DNA from 2 places in the Paenibacillus sp. FSL R7-0204 genome. Region 1 is predicted to be linked to the other one. Evidence: predicted binding sites of a transcription regulator. Region 1 holds the regulator's gene; the other holds the start of a gene.

Region 1 (5,585 bases):
GCCCATATAATGTGTGAAGATTGCTGATTACGGCGAAACGGAGCTCCGGCTCCGGTTCTTCACGGGAGGGATTGCGGGTGCTGAGCCCATTGTTGTCTTTGCTGTTGCTTGCGTTTGCGCTTAGTCTGGATGGATTTGGTGTAGGCATTACATATGGACTGCGTAAAATGAAAATCCCCTTGCTCTCCATTATCATTATTTCGCTCTGTTCAGGGGTCGTCATTTATGGTTCTATGCAGGTCGGCGTGCTGCTGGCCAAGGTAGTCTCGCCGAATGCCGCTTCCAGTGTCGGAGCGGTTATTCTCGTCTTAATGGGCTGCTGGTCCCTGTTCCAGATGCTGACGCAGAAGGAAAAGGAGCAGGAAGAGACTGCGTCAAGGCAGGAGACCATGCTGGAGACGGCTGCTGCCGCACAGAGTGCTGAGACAGAGCTGAAGCCGGCTGTATTCTCTCTGGAGCTTCGCCATCTGGGCGTGGTGATACAGATTCTCCGCACGCCGTCTTCCGCTGATATGGATGCCTCGGGGAGTATTTCCTCCATGGAAGCTATGATTCTGGGGATCGCGTTATCGCTGGATGCCTTCGGGGCCGGTCTCGGCGCGGCACTGCTCGGATTCAGCCCGTGGTCCACCTCGCTGATGATCGCTGTATTCAGCGGAACCTTTCTGCTGCTGGGGATGAAGACGGGACTACGATTATCCGGCAGCTACTGGATGAAGCATGCGGCTGCGCTGCCCGCGATATTATTAATTGTAATGGGTATAATGAAGTTATTATGAGGTGAGTACATGATTATAGGCTTAACCGGAGGCATAGCTTCGGGAAAAAGCACCGTGTCTGCGCTGTTTGTCCGCAAGGGAGCTGCACTGGTGGACGCCGATGTCATCGCCAGAGAGGTGATGCTCCCCGGACATCCGGTGCTGGCGGCAGCGGTGGAGGCTTTTGGAGACCGCATCCTGTTGCCTGACGGCTCGCTGGACCGGGCGGGGCTTGGCGAGATTGTCTTCCGGGACCCGGAGGGGCTCAAGACATTGAATAACCTGACCCATCCAGCAATCCGCAAGGAGATCAAGGACAGAATGTATGCGCTTGAGCAGGAGAATCCGCAGCGGCTGGTCATTGTCGACATTCCGCTGCTCTACGAATCAGAGCTGGATTCCTTGTTTGAGCAGATTATTGTGGTCTATGTTCCGAGAAGGGTTCAGTTAGCCCGCCTCATGGAGCGCAGCGGAATGAAGCTGGAACAGGCTGAGGACCGGCTGAGGTCGCAGATGGATATTGAACTGAAGCGCAGGAAAGCGAATTATGTGATCGACAATAGCGGTGATCCGGAGTCTGCAGAGCTTCAGGTTGCCCGGCTGTGGGACAGGCTGGGCCTGATATGATGAAGTGGCTGCGCAAAAAAAGAGTCCTGCTGCTGCTGTTTATCGGCTTCACCGCGATCCTGTTTCTCGGCTCCAACTGGATGTCATGGTTTTATCCTATTCATTATAAAGCAGAGATCCGCCAGCACAGCCGGACGTATGAGATGGACCCGTTCCTGGTGGCATCCATTATCCGTGTGGAGACCAATTATAAGACCGGACGCGAATCCAAAAAAGGCGCGCTGGGACTCATGCAGCTTATGCCGGATACCGCTAAGTGGGCGCTCGAAAAGGCCAAGCTCCCCGACGTGTCGCTGGAGCGGCTGAAGGAAGAGCCCTCATCCAATATTGAACTGGGCACCTGGTATTTGTCTACGCTGTCCAAGCAGTTCGACGGCAACCGTATAGCGGTCATCGCCGCCTATAATGCCGGACCCGGCAAGGTGCAGAGCTGGCTGGATGAAGGGCAGTGGGACGGGACAGAAGCCTCTGTGAAGGACATTCCGTTCGGTGAGACGCGTCACTACGTGCAGCGTGTGATTTATTATTATGATCAATACACCGAGCTCTACAGTGAGTTCTAGGGTGCTTATTACTTCTGCTGCTGTTATGTAAAAAGAAGCATCAAACGGCCGGAGGCCGTTCGATACTTCTTAGGCAAGCTTATGTCGCGCTTAACAGGTTATTATTTGTACTGACCTGCCAATTGCTGTTCAGCCAGGGTTACAAGACGTTTAGTGATGTAACCACCGATCGAACCGTTTTCGTAAGAAGTTTTATTGCCTTGGTATCCGTCTGGGGAGAGGGTGATACCTAGTTCCTGGGCAACTTCATATTTCAGTTGTTCCAAGGCACCGCGTGAGTTTGGAGCTACCAGGTTATTGGAGTTGTTATTTTGGCTCATTGCTGTTCACCTCCTATCGGTTGGTAACTGTATTATGCGCCGGACATGTCAGATTCATAACAACAAATAAACGGTGTTTTCTGGAAATTAAATGATGCCCGCATAGCCCTTGTGTATCAAGGGGCCGGGCCAACCCATTCTAATGATGAGGAAGTGAAGAAGCTTATGAAATGCCCTTACTGCGACCACACCAATACCAAAGTCCTGGACTCGCGACCGGCCAATGAGAATAAGTCCATTCGCCGCAGGCGGGAATGCGAGCTGTGCAGCCGCCGTTTCACCACCTTCGAGATGATTGAAGAGACCCCCCTGATTGTGATCAAAAAAGACGGCAGCCGTGAAGAGTTCAGCCGTGACAAAATTCTCCGCGGTCTGATCCGTGCCTGCGAGAAGCGTCCGGTCCCTGTAGAGCGCCTGGAGGTCATGGTATCCGAGGTGGAGAAAAGCCTGCGCGGCATCGCCCTCGCCGAGATCGAGAGCCGCCAGATCGGCGAGCTGGTCATGGAGCAGCTCTATCCTGTCGACGAAGTAGCCTACGTCCGCTTCGCATCCGTGTACCGCCAGTTCAAGGACATTAACATGTTCATGAAGGAACTGAAGGGACTGCTCTCCAAGAACACGGAGGAGCTGGACGGGCTGTAAGCTTCGCTGCTTAGGAGAGAAGGGTTCGATTGGAGTACAGGGGCTGGCCTTGAGGTTGAGAGGTCAGTTCCCGGGTGGAGCATCTTGTATCAAAATTAATTTCGAAAAAGTGTTGACACTGAAAGCAGATTTCTGTATTATATAGAAGTCGCCTACGAAACACATTGATGAATAAGCGGCTTGAGCTTATCGCTCAGATCAGATTTTAGAATACATAATGTAATTCTAAATTGGTTAAATTGTAAAAACATGGGGCCATAGCTCAGCTGGGAGAGCGCATCGCTGGCAGCGATGAGGTCAGGGGTTCGATCCCCCTTGGCTCCACCAATTTCATACGGACTCTTAGCTCAGTTGGTAGAGCAGTAGACTCTTAATCTATTTGTCCAGGGTTCGAGCCCCTGAGAGTCCATCACATGAAGAACGGCAGAGATGCCGTTCTTTTTTGCTGTTTCAGGGGATGCGGATGACTAAGTGGGGGAACCGCAAGGGTTTGAGGTCCATTCTCGAGCCGCGCCCCCCCCGGACCCCGAACCCCAACTGCGAAATATGGTTTCCGTCGGTATCCTTCGGTTCTAAATGTGTCTAAAGGATTGCTACGGACCCCACAGCCCTTATGTTCTCTATTCAGCATAATTAAAAGGGCTAACGGACCGTATCGCGCTTATTGCTTCTTCACCATCCATATATGAGATGAAATCTAGTAATAGCGCCATCTGAGTCCGTAAGCTTGGTAAAATTGTGCTTTTTGTAGAAATAGGCGCTCCTCGGTCCGTTACAGCTGATTGATACCTCTACTTCTCACGCTCACAGCCACGGAATTCAAGTGTTTTTGCCACATCAGCTTTATAATTCATGCGCCTAAACACACGTTAAACTCTAAGCTGATATGTTCGATAACGCTGCTGTCCTCCAGCAACATCCAGTAACTGCTGTTCAACCAAATGATGCAGAATTCGTCTGGAGTGTCTATCCGTTACCTTGAGATGCTTAGCAAGCTCCAAAGGTGTGAATGCTCTGAGCAGACGTCTTGCGTAACGAAGGGTCTCCGCTTCCAGCCAAGTTAATGTGGAAGAAACATCCGTCGCAATGAATTTGCCGATAAAAGACAACACCAATTGCTGACATTGCTTGGGTTCTTCGATAATTGAAGGATAAGCGATAGGAAGAAAAGTCCAACTATCAAGGGACAGTAAGCAATGCCGGCGGCATAAATCCTTGAATCGTCTGACATCCAGATCTCTGGCGTGAGGTCCATATCCTTGAATCTCAATCCCGCCTTTTGCATCTCCAGGCATATAAGCCAAGTCCAGATAGCGGTACCCGTTATTGAAATCGCGCACTTCCCATTCTGGAAACAAATGATCGAAATTAGCGATTGCCGGAAACCATACTTTGCGGAGAAATTCAACTGTTCCGTGGCCTAATCCTTTGCCGAGCAGCTCCTTTCGCCTGTGGCTGCTCTCATTCTTCAGATTGCTATCTAACCATTCCTCGTACTGCTGCTCAAATCGCGGCATCCGTACTCCTCCTCGTACACTCAACTGAGTGTTTATTTTTCCCGCAAAAAAGCCGCCTCAATACTCAACCTTCTCCAAGAATCTAACTTGGAAGGGCAGAGCATTAAAAGCGGCGTGTGCTTCACAACCTATGTTTCTTATTATAGCGCTACAAATCCAGGAATCAATAAGAGGCTTCTTTTTTGTAATCCTGATTACTTCTGTTATTCTCAGTGAAATATTCGGTAAGAAATGGATGCGTAAGTGGCGATGGGGAAAAAGGCGTTCTATTCTTCATAAGACATAACTATGGTTTGAAAATAAGGCTTAAATCCAAGCTTTATATAAAGCGCATTGGCTTCGTGGCTTGCTCTCAAGGTTGCTGTATGTACACCTGCGTTATGTAAATCATGGAGGGTTTTGAGGCACAGAGCGCTTGCAGCACCTTGATTTCGATACGGCTGCAGGGTAGATACAAACTCAATGGATGCCTGATTGCCGGTCTGCATGGCAGCCGAGGTAGCTATGGGAACACCATCCAGGTAAGCAAGATAAAAAGATAGCTCGCTGCGTGAAAGCCAAAATTCGTAATATGCCTGATTCAACATAGGCCAGCCATGCAGCGCCTCATTCACCACATCAATCCATAATGCAAATTCAGACGAAGACGTAACCCTGTGTATATGTAGTCGCGGATTAGCCTGCGGCAAGTTAAGGTGTGTTGCTAAATCTAGCGCCATACCCCATTCAGGCTTTTCAGGATCGGATAAATCCCTGAATCCTTTAGAGGCTAAGATAGCGGTTAGGTTTGCAGGCTTGGAGCTTGGCGGGATAAACCATATTTTTGGAAGTGCTCCTGTTTTCAAGTCAGGCAGCAGATTGTCAATATGCTCGCTTGCTGCATCCTCCTCAAGAGATACTTTAAAAACCAGTGAGGGGCCGGCGAAGCCAGGCAAAGGAGAAATCCATTCCACCTCCCCCTGATGATATTGCATATGTTCTGCCAACGCCAGGGTATGCAAATATTTGTCCATTCCCTGAGTGATGCAATTCACATAATAATCGTGATTCATAAATGACCTACCTCTATCGCTTCCCTAAGAGCAGCTTGTTCCGTAAGCGAAGTCCAATGTAGTTGAGCAGTACCTGCATCAGCAGGCTGTCTACTTGTGTGCCGGT
Region 2 (5,585 bases), 3.3 Mb from region 1:
TGCAGCGGCAGACCTGCTTCCTCCATCGCTTTTTTGTAACCGCTCATTCGCTCTTTGCGCGGGGTAATCGCATGTACGCCAAGCGGCAGGGATAGAATAGCAATCGCTTCATGGCCGTGGCCGGTCAGCTCCCGGATAGCGGTCTTCACCGCCATTTCATTATCCAGCAGCAGGCTCTGGGTCGTAATGCCGTCAACCAGCCGGTCCATGAAGACCAGCGGATATTCCGCTTCAATTAATCTGGTGTAAGGTGCAGGCTGATCTCCCGCCGGGAAAATAATCAGGCCATCTACCTGACGGGCAACCAGCGTCTCCACGTAGGTATGCTCTTTGTCCGCATTCTCATCAGAGTTGCAGATAATCACCTGGATGCCGTGGCGCTGCAGCTCATTCTCAATGGCCCGGATACACTGAATAGACAGCGAATAATCTATATTGGCCACAATAATGCCAACCATATGCGTGCGGTTCTGCTTGAGGCTGCGGGCAAGCCCGTTGGGCTGGTAGTTCAGCTCATCGATAACCTCGGCAATGCGGTTTTTGGTCGCCTCACTCATATACTTGAACCGTTTATTCAAAAATTGCGAGACTGTGCTTTTTGATACGCCCGCTTTCTGGGCCACATCCTCAATAGTCAGCTTCTTCATTGTTCCCGCTCCACTCTTATCGAACTCCAGAAGTAAACACAAACCAAGTTTACTTCGAGAGATTATCAAAAAGTATAGCTTTTTTTTAGTAAATTATCTATAAGATCAGATTGAAAATACGAAATAAGTGAATACGGCCTCTAAGGCGTGAGATAAATATACTAAAATGACTGGGCCGCACGATGGTACCGGACTGAGATGCGCTTATTCCCCCGAAAAGCAGCATTATATCAGGCTTGCGGACTCCAGTGCTCTTATTCACCGTTACTCACCCGATTAAGACACATTCGTACTACAATAAGGGCCTTGCAGTCCGTAAGCGGGATCAAATGTGCCAAATCGAGAATATAAAGGCTTCACAGTCCGCAAGGGACATAGATAACAGGAAAATTGGAGGACTCCCTGCCTTCATAGGAATTCCTCCAACGACCGAATGGAACATCTCATGATTAGCAAACTATTCCAGCACACATCCTGCACCTATACTATAAGATGATCATTTTTTTATTGAGGAGGCATCAATTTTCACACCGTGTTCCTCATACCACCAGTCGTAGAACCACTGTTCGCCCGTCTTCATATCAACCTCTGTACTCCGCTGCTCTCCGTTAACTTCATAATGGACAATGGTCACATGATCTTTAGAATCAAGGGTAAGCGCTCCATAATGAAGCTTGGAGGGTCTTTCTACATTCTCTGTAGTGATTTCGCCCGAAAGTACCTGAGCATTGCCAGTTGCAATATCATATAGCTTATTATGCTGTGTATAACCGCCTCTTCCATCATCCGTATAGTAAACAACCAAAAACTCTCCTTTTTCGGGATTAACGGCCATAAAAGATTTATAGACTTGATACGTCTCATCTAGGGTTAGTAATTCTCGGGGAACAGAAATCTTACCCTCTCCTGCCTGTCTGACATCCATCACATACAGCTTGGCCCGTGACCTTTTCTCATTCTCTCCAATAGTATAGCTGCTGCTGGAAAATAAAAGATAATCTCCCGCTCCAAACAAACTTCCCAGTGACAAATAAGACTGCGCCCCTCCAGCGTATAAAGGAAAGACATACAACCGCTGTGCTGAATCCTTAGATAGCTGTGCATGCCCTTTTGGAGTCAGATAAAGAGTATACGGCTCTGTATTATGTGTGTATTTAGGCTTGAGATAGTCAACCATCGGCGGAGGAGGCGACCAGACAATTCCAGCAGAGGTCTCAACAGCCATCGCAGCAGCCTTATTGCGGTCTAGTGGAAGAGGCATATAGTACTTAAGACCGCCTAATTCAAACTCTGCCGATATCTCGTACAGGCCCAGTCCTTGCGGAGAAGCCGAAGGAGAAGCCGAAGGCGTCACCACAGCCGCTCCCGAGCTAGGCTTAAAGACCGCTGCCAGCCTCTCTGCCGGATCAAGTCCGGCCCCTGGGCCAAACGGCCACACCAGCGCGCCAAGCAGCAGAATGGCTGCCAGTCCGCCAAAGGCGGCCATACGGCTGAAGCGGCGGCGGCCGCTTGTACGATTAGAGGATTCATGGGCAGCCTCTTCAATCCGCGCCATGAGCTGCGGCGTGAAGCCCGGCTCTGCGAGCGGGTTCCGCCCGGCTTGCTTGTACCAGTCCTTCTCCCCGCTCATCACCTTCACTTGCTCATGCTCTTGTCTTGTCTTCACAGGTCTTCCTCCTTCATCGCTGCTCTCACTTTCATTCTGGCCCGTCCGAGCCTGGATTTGACCGTCCCCTGTGCGATCCCAAGCAGCGCGGACAGTTCAGCGACTGACAGATCCTGCTGGATGTCCAGTACAAGTACCTCTCTGTATTTGTCCGGCAGCTCCATGATGATCTCCCAGATGCGGTTCGCGTACTGATTGCCGATAGCCTCTTGCTCTGCGGACAAGGTGCCGACCTTATCCTGATGGCTGCCCAGCGGAGTGAACCTCCGCCAGAAGCTATTGCGCCGTAAGCTGAATGCGGTGTTGCGGGTAATGGTGAGCAGCCAGGTTTTCAGAGTGGACTGTCCCCGGTACTTGCTCATGCTCTTGTAGGCCTTGAGGAATACCTCCTGGCTGATATCGTTCGCCTGCTCCCGGCTGCGGGTTAAGAAAAAAGCATAATTCCATACATCCGGTCCATAAGTCTCCATCATCTCGCGAAGCGATACCGATGAGGCACAGGTCATGCTATACGTTAGTTCTTTACTCTGCATCTTCTCTCCCCTCTCACCTAATAAGACTCCTACGGACAGAAACGGTTCCCTGTTTATGTATATATTTAATTAAAACGCTGCCAAAATTCACAGCCCCTTCCCCTTCTCCAAATGCCCGATTCGGACCATTCCACGGCACAGCAAAATGCTTAAAAAAAATACTAATTAATTATAAGAGAATAGAATGCAGGCGGGGCGTGGGATTGGCGATTTAGAGAGGCATTTTGGGCGGCTGTGAGGGCTTGTTCACCGCTTGACTTTTCAATATATGGTATATAAAATGATTAAGCATTACTAAATATAGTGTATATAAGAGCTAAGCCCATAAATCTAGTAAAACCGCTATTCTTTATTTGTCAAGTAGAATGGGCTACATGTTATAGGAGGTTAGGAGCCATGTTGATTGCTTACGATTCCAAGACCGGCAACGTTAGAAGATTCATTAATAAACTGAAGCTTCCGGCGGTTCAAATCGAAGAGCATATGACGATCGACGAGCCTTACGTGCTTGTTACATACACTACCGGATTTGGACAGATTCCAGAGAAGGTGTCAACATTCCTTGAACGAAACCATTCCAGGCTCAAGGGCATCGCCGCGAGCGGCAACAAAAACTGGGGCGAGCTATACGCGCACAGCGCAGACTTAATTGCACAGCGTTACAACGTACCGGTGGTCGGCAAGTTTGAATTGTCGGGAACCTTCGGGGACGTACAGCGCATAAAACAGGAGGTGGACCGGGTTGCGGCATATTGAATTGAACAACATGTTGATGAAGAGAGACGAAAGCGGCTTTTTCCAATTGGATAAGGACCAGGAGGCAGTAGCCGAGTTCATGCAGGATGTGGAGCGGCGCAGCCTGACCTTCACAGATACCAAAGCCAAGATTGATTATATGATCGCCAATGACTACTACGAGGACCTGTATGACCGTTACTCTGCTGCTGAGATGGAGGATGTCTACCGGATCGCCCATGAATATAATTTCCGCTTCCCTTCCTATATGGCGGCTTCCAAGTTCTATACCGACTATGCCGTCAAAAGCAATGACCGTAAGCAGTATCTGGAGCATTATCCGGACCGCGTAGCGGTAGTGGCTCTGCACCTGGGACGGGGCAACGTAGAGACTGCCCGCACACTGGCCCGCTCGATGATGGAACAGCGCCTGCAGCCGGCTACACCAACCTTCCTCAATGCCGGTAAAAGCCGCCGCGGCGAGATGGTCTCCTGCTTCCTGCTGGAGATGGACGATTCGCTCAATTCGATCAACTATGTGCTGAACACCTGCATGCAGCTGTCAAAAATCGGGGGCGGTGTTGCCGTCAATCTGTCCAAGCTGCGCTCGCGCGGCGAGACGATTAAGGGTGTCGAGGATGCGGCCAAAGGCATCATGCCTGTCCTGAAGCTCATGGAAGACGGCTTCTCCTATGCGGACCAAATGGGCCAGCGTAAAGGTTCGGGCGCGGCTTATTATAATATTTTTGGCTGGGATGTACTGGAGTTCCTGGACAGCAAGAAGATTAACGCCGACGAACGGACACGCCTGAAGACGTTGTCTATCGGCCTGATCGTGCCTAACCGCTTCTACAAGCTCGCACAGGATAATCAGCCGCTGCATGTGTTCGCTCCTTACACGGTCTATCAGGCGTACGGTACGCACCTGGATGACATGGATCTGGACGTCATGTATGACACCCTCCTTGCTGATCCGCGCGTGAAGAAAAGAATCGCCATGAGCGCACGCGACATGCTGACCAAGATCGCCATGATCCAGCTTGAATCGGGCTATCCATATATTATGAACAAAAGCAATGCCAACGCTGCTCACGCCTTGCGGGGTGTGGGTCAGATTAAGATGTCTAACCTGTGCACTGAGATTTTCCAATTGCAGGAGACTTCGGAGATTAACGACTACGGACAGCAGGACGAGATCCGCCGCGATATCAGCTGCAACCTGGCTTCCCTCAACATCGTGAACGTGATGGAGCACGGTAAGATCCGTGAATCCGTACATGAGGGCATGCTGGCACTGACGGCTGTCAGCGATATGACAACTGTCTCCAACGCTCCAGGCGTGGCTAAGGCGAACAAGGAAATGCACTCCGTGGGTCTGGGTGTAATGAACCTGCATGGTTATTTTGCCAAGAACAAGGTGGCTTATGAGAGTGAGCAGGCCCGTGATTTCGCACGCACCTTCTTCATGACGATGAACTATCATTCGATTGAGAAAAGCATGGAAATTGCCGCCGAGACAGGCGAAACCTTCTATGGATTCGAGCAGTCCGACTACGCCAGCGGCGTATATTTCGACCGTTATCTGACTACAGACTACCGTCCGGTTACGGCAAAAGCGCAGGAGCTGTTCGGGGGAATCTATATTCCTACTACAGAGGATTGGAAAGAGCTGCGTGACAAGGTGATGAAGCACGGCCTGTACCATGCCTACCGTCTGGCGATTGCACCGACTGCGAGCATCTCGTACATCCAGAATGCTACCTCCAGCGTCATGCCGATTGTAGAGCAGATCGAGACCCGCACGTATGCCAACTCGACCACCTATTACCCGATGCCTTACCTGCGTCCGGACAATGTGTTCTATTATAAATCCGCCTACCAGATGGACCAGTTCAAGGTCATTGATCTGATTGCCGAGATTCAGCCTCATATCGATCAGGGTATCTCAACAGTTCTGCATGTGAACAGTGATGTCACCACCCGTGAGCTGGCCCGTTCTTACCT

What was found. The regulator NrdR, encoded in region 1, represses ribonucleotide reductase genes. The targets are predictions, from matches to a motif close to AACACNATATATNGTGTT.
Region 2: nrdI (class Ib ribonucleoside-diphosphate reductase assembly flavoprotein NrdI) is a predicted target of NrdR. The motif match lies at 3,137-3,154, and genes of this name have one in related genera.

What each region holds. Positions count from the first base shown of each region.
Region 1 covers NZ_JBBOCA010000001.1:5,357,851-5,363,435, reverse strand. Annotated here, with positions in the region: gene ytaF (sporulation membrane protein YtaF) at 78-779, shown strand; gene coaE (dephospho-CoA kinase) at 789-1,385, shown strand; gene MKX42_RS23600 (lytic transglycosylase domain-containing protein) at 1,385-1,948, shown strand; gene MKX42_RS23595 (alpha/beta-type small acid-soluble spore protein) at 2,050-2,268, opposite strand; gene nrdR (transcriptional regulator NrdR) at 2,434-2,910, shown strand; tRNA gene MKX42_RS23585 (tRNA-Ala) at 3,162-3,237, shown strand; tRNA gene MKX42_RS23580 (tRNA-Lys) at 3,247-3,319, shown strand; gene MKX42_RS23575 (transcriptional regulator) at 3,780-4,427, opposite strand; gene MKX42_RS23570 (GNAT family N-acetyltransferase) at 4,694-5,479, opposite strand; gene MKX42_RS23565 (MurR/RpiR family transcriptional regulator) at 5,493-5,585, opposite strand, start outside.
Region 2 covers NZ_JBBOCA010000001.1:2,023,113-2,028,697, reverse strand. Annotated here, with positions in the region: gene MKX42_RS09065 (LacI family DNA-binding transcriptional regulator) at 1-647, opposite strand, end outside; gene MKX42_RS09060 (hypothetical protein) at 1,144-2,313, opposite strand; gene MKX42_RS09055 (RNA polymerase sigma factor) at 2,310-2,846, opposite strand; gene nrdI (class Ib ribonucleoside-diphosphate reductase assembly flavoprotein NrdI) at 3,243-3,602, shown strand; gene nrdE (class 1b ribonucleoside-diphosphate reductase subunit alpha) at 3,589-5,585, shown strand, end outside.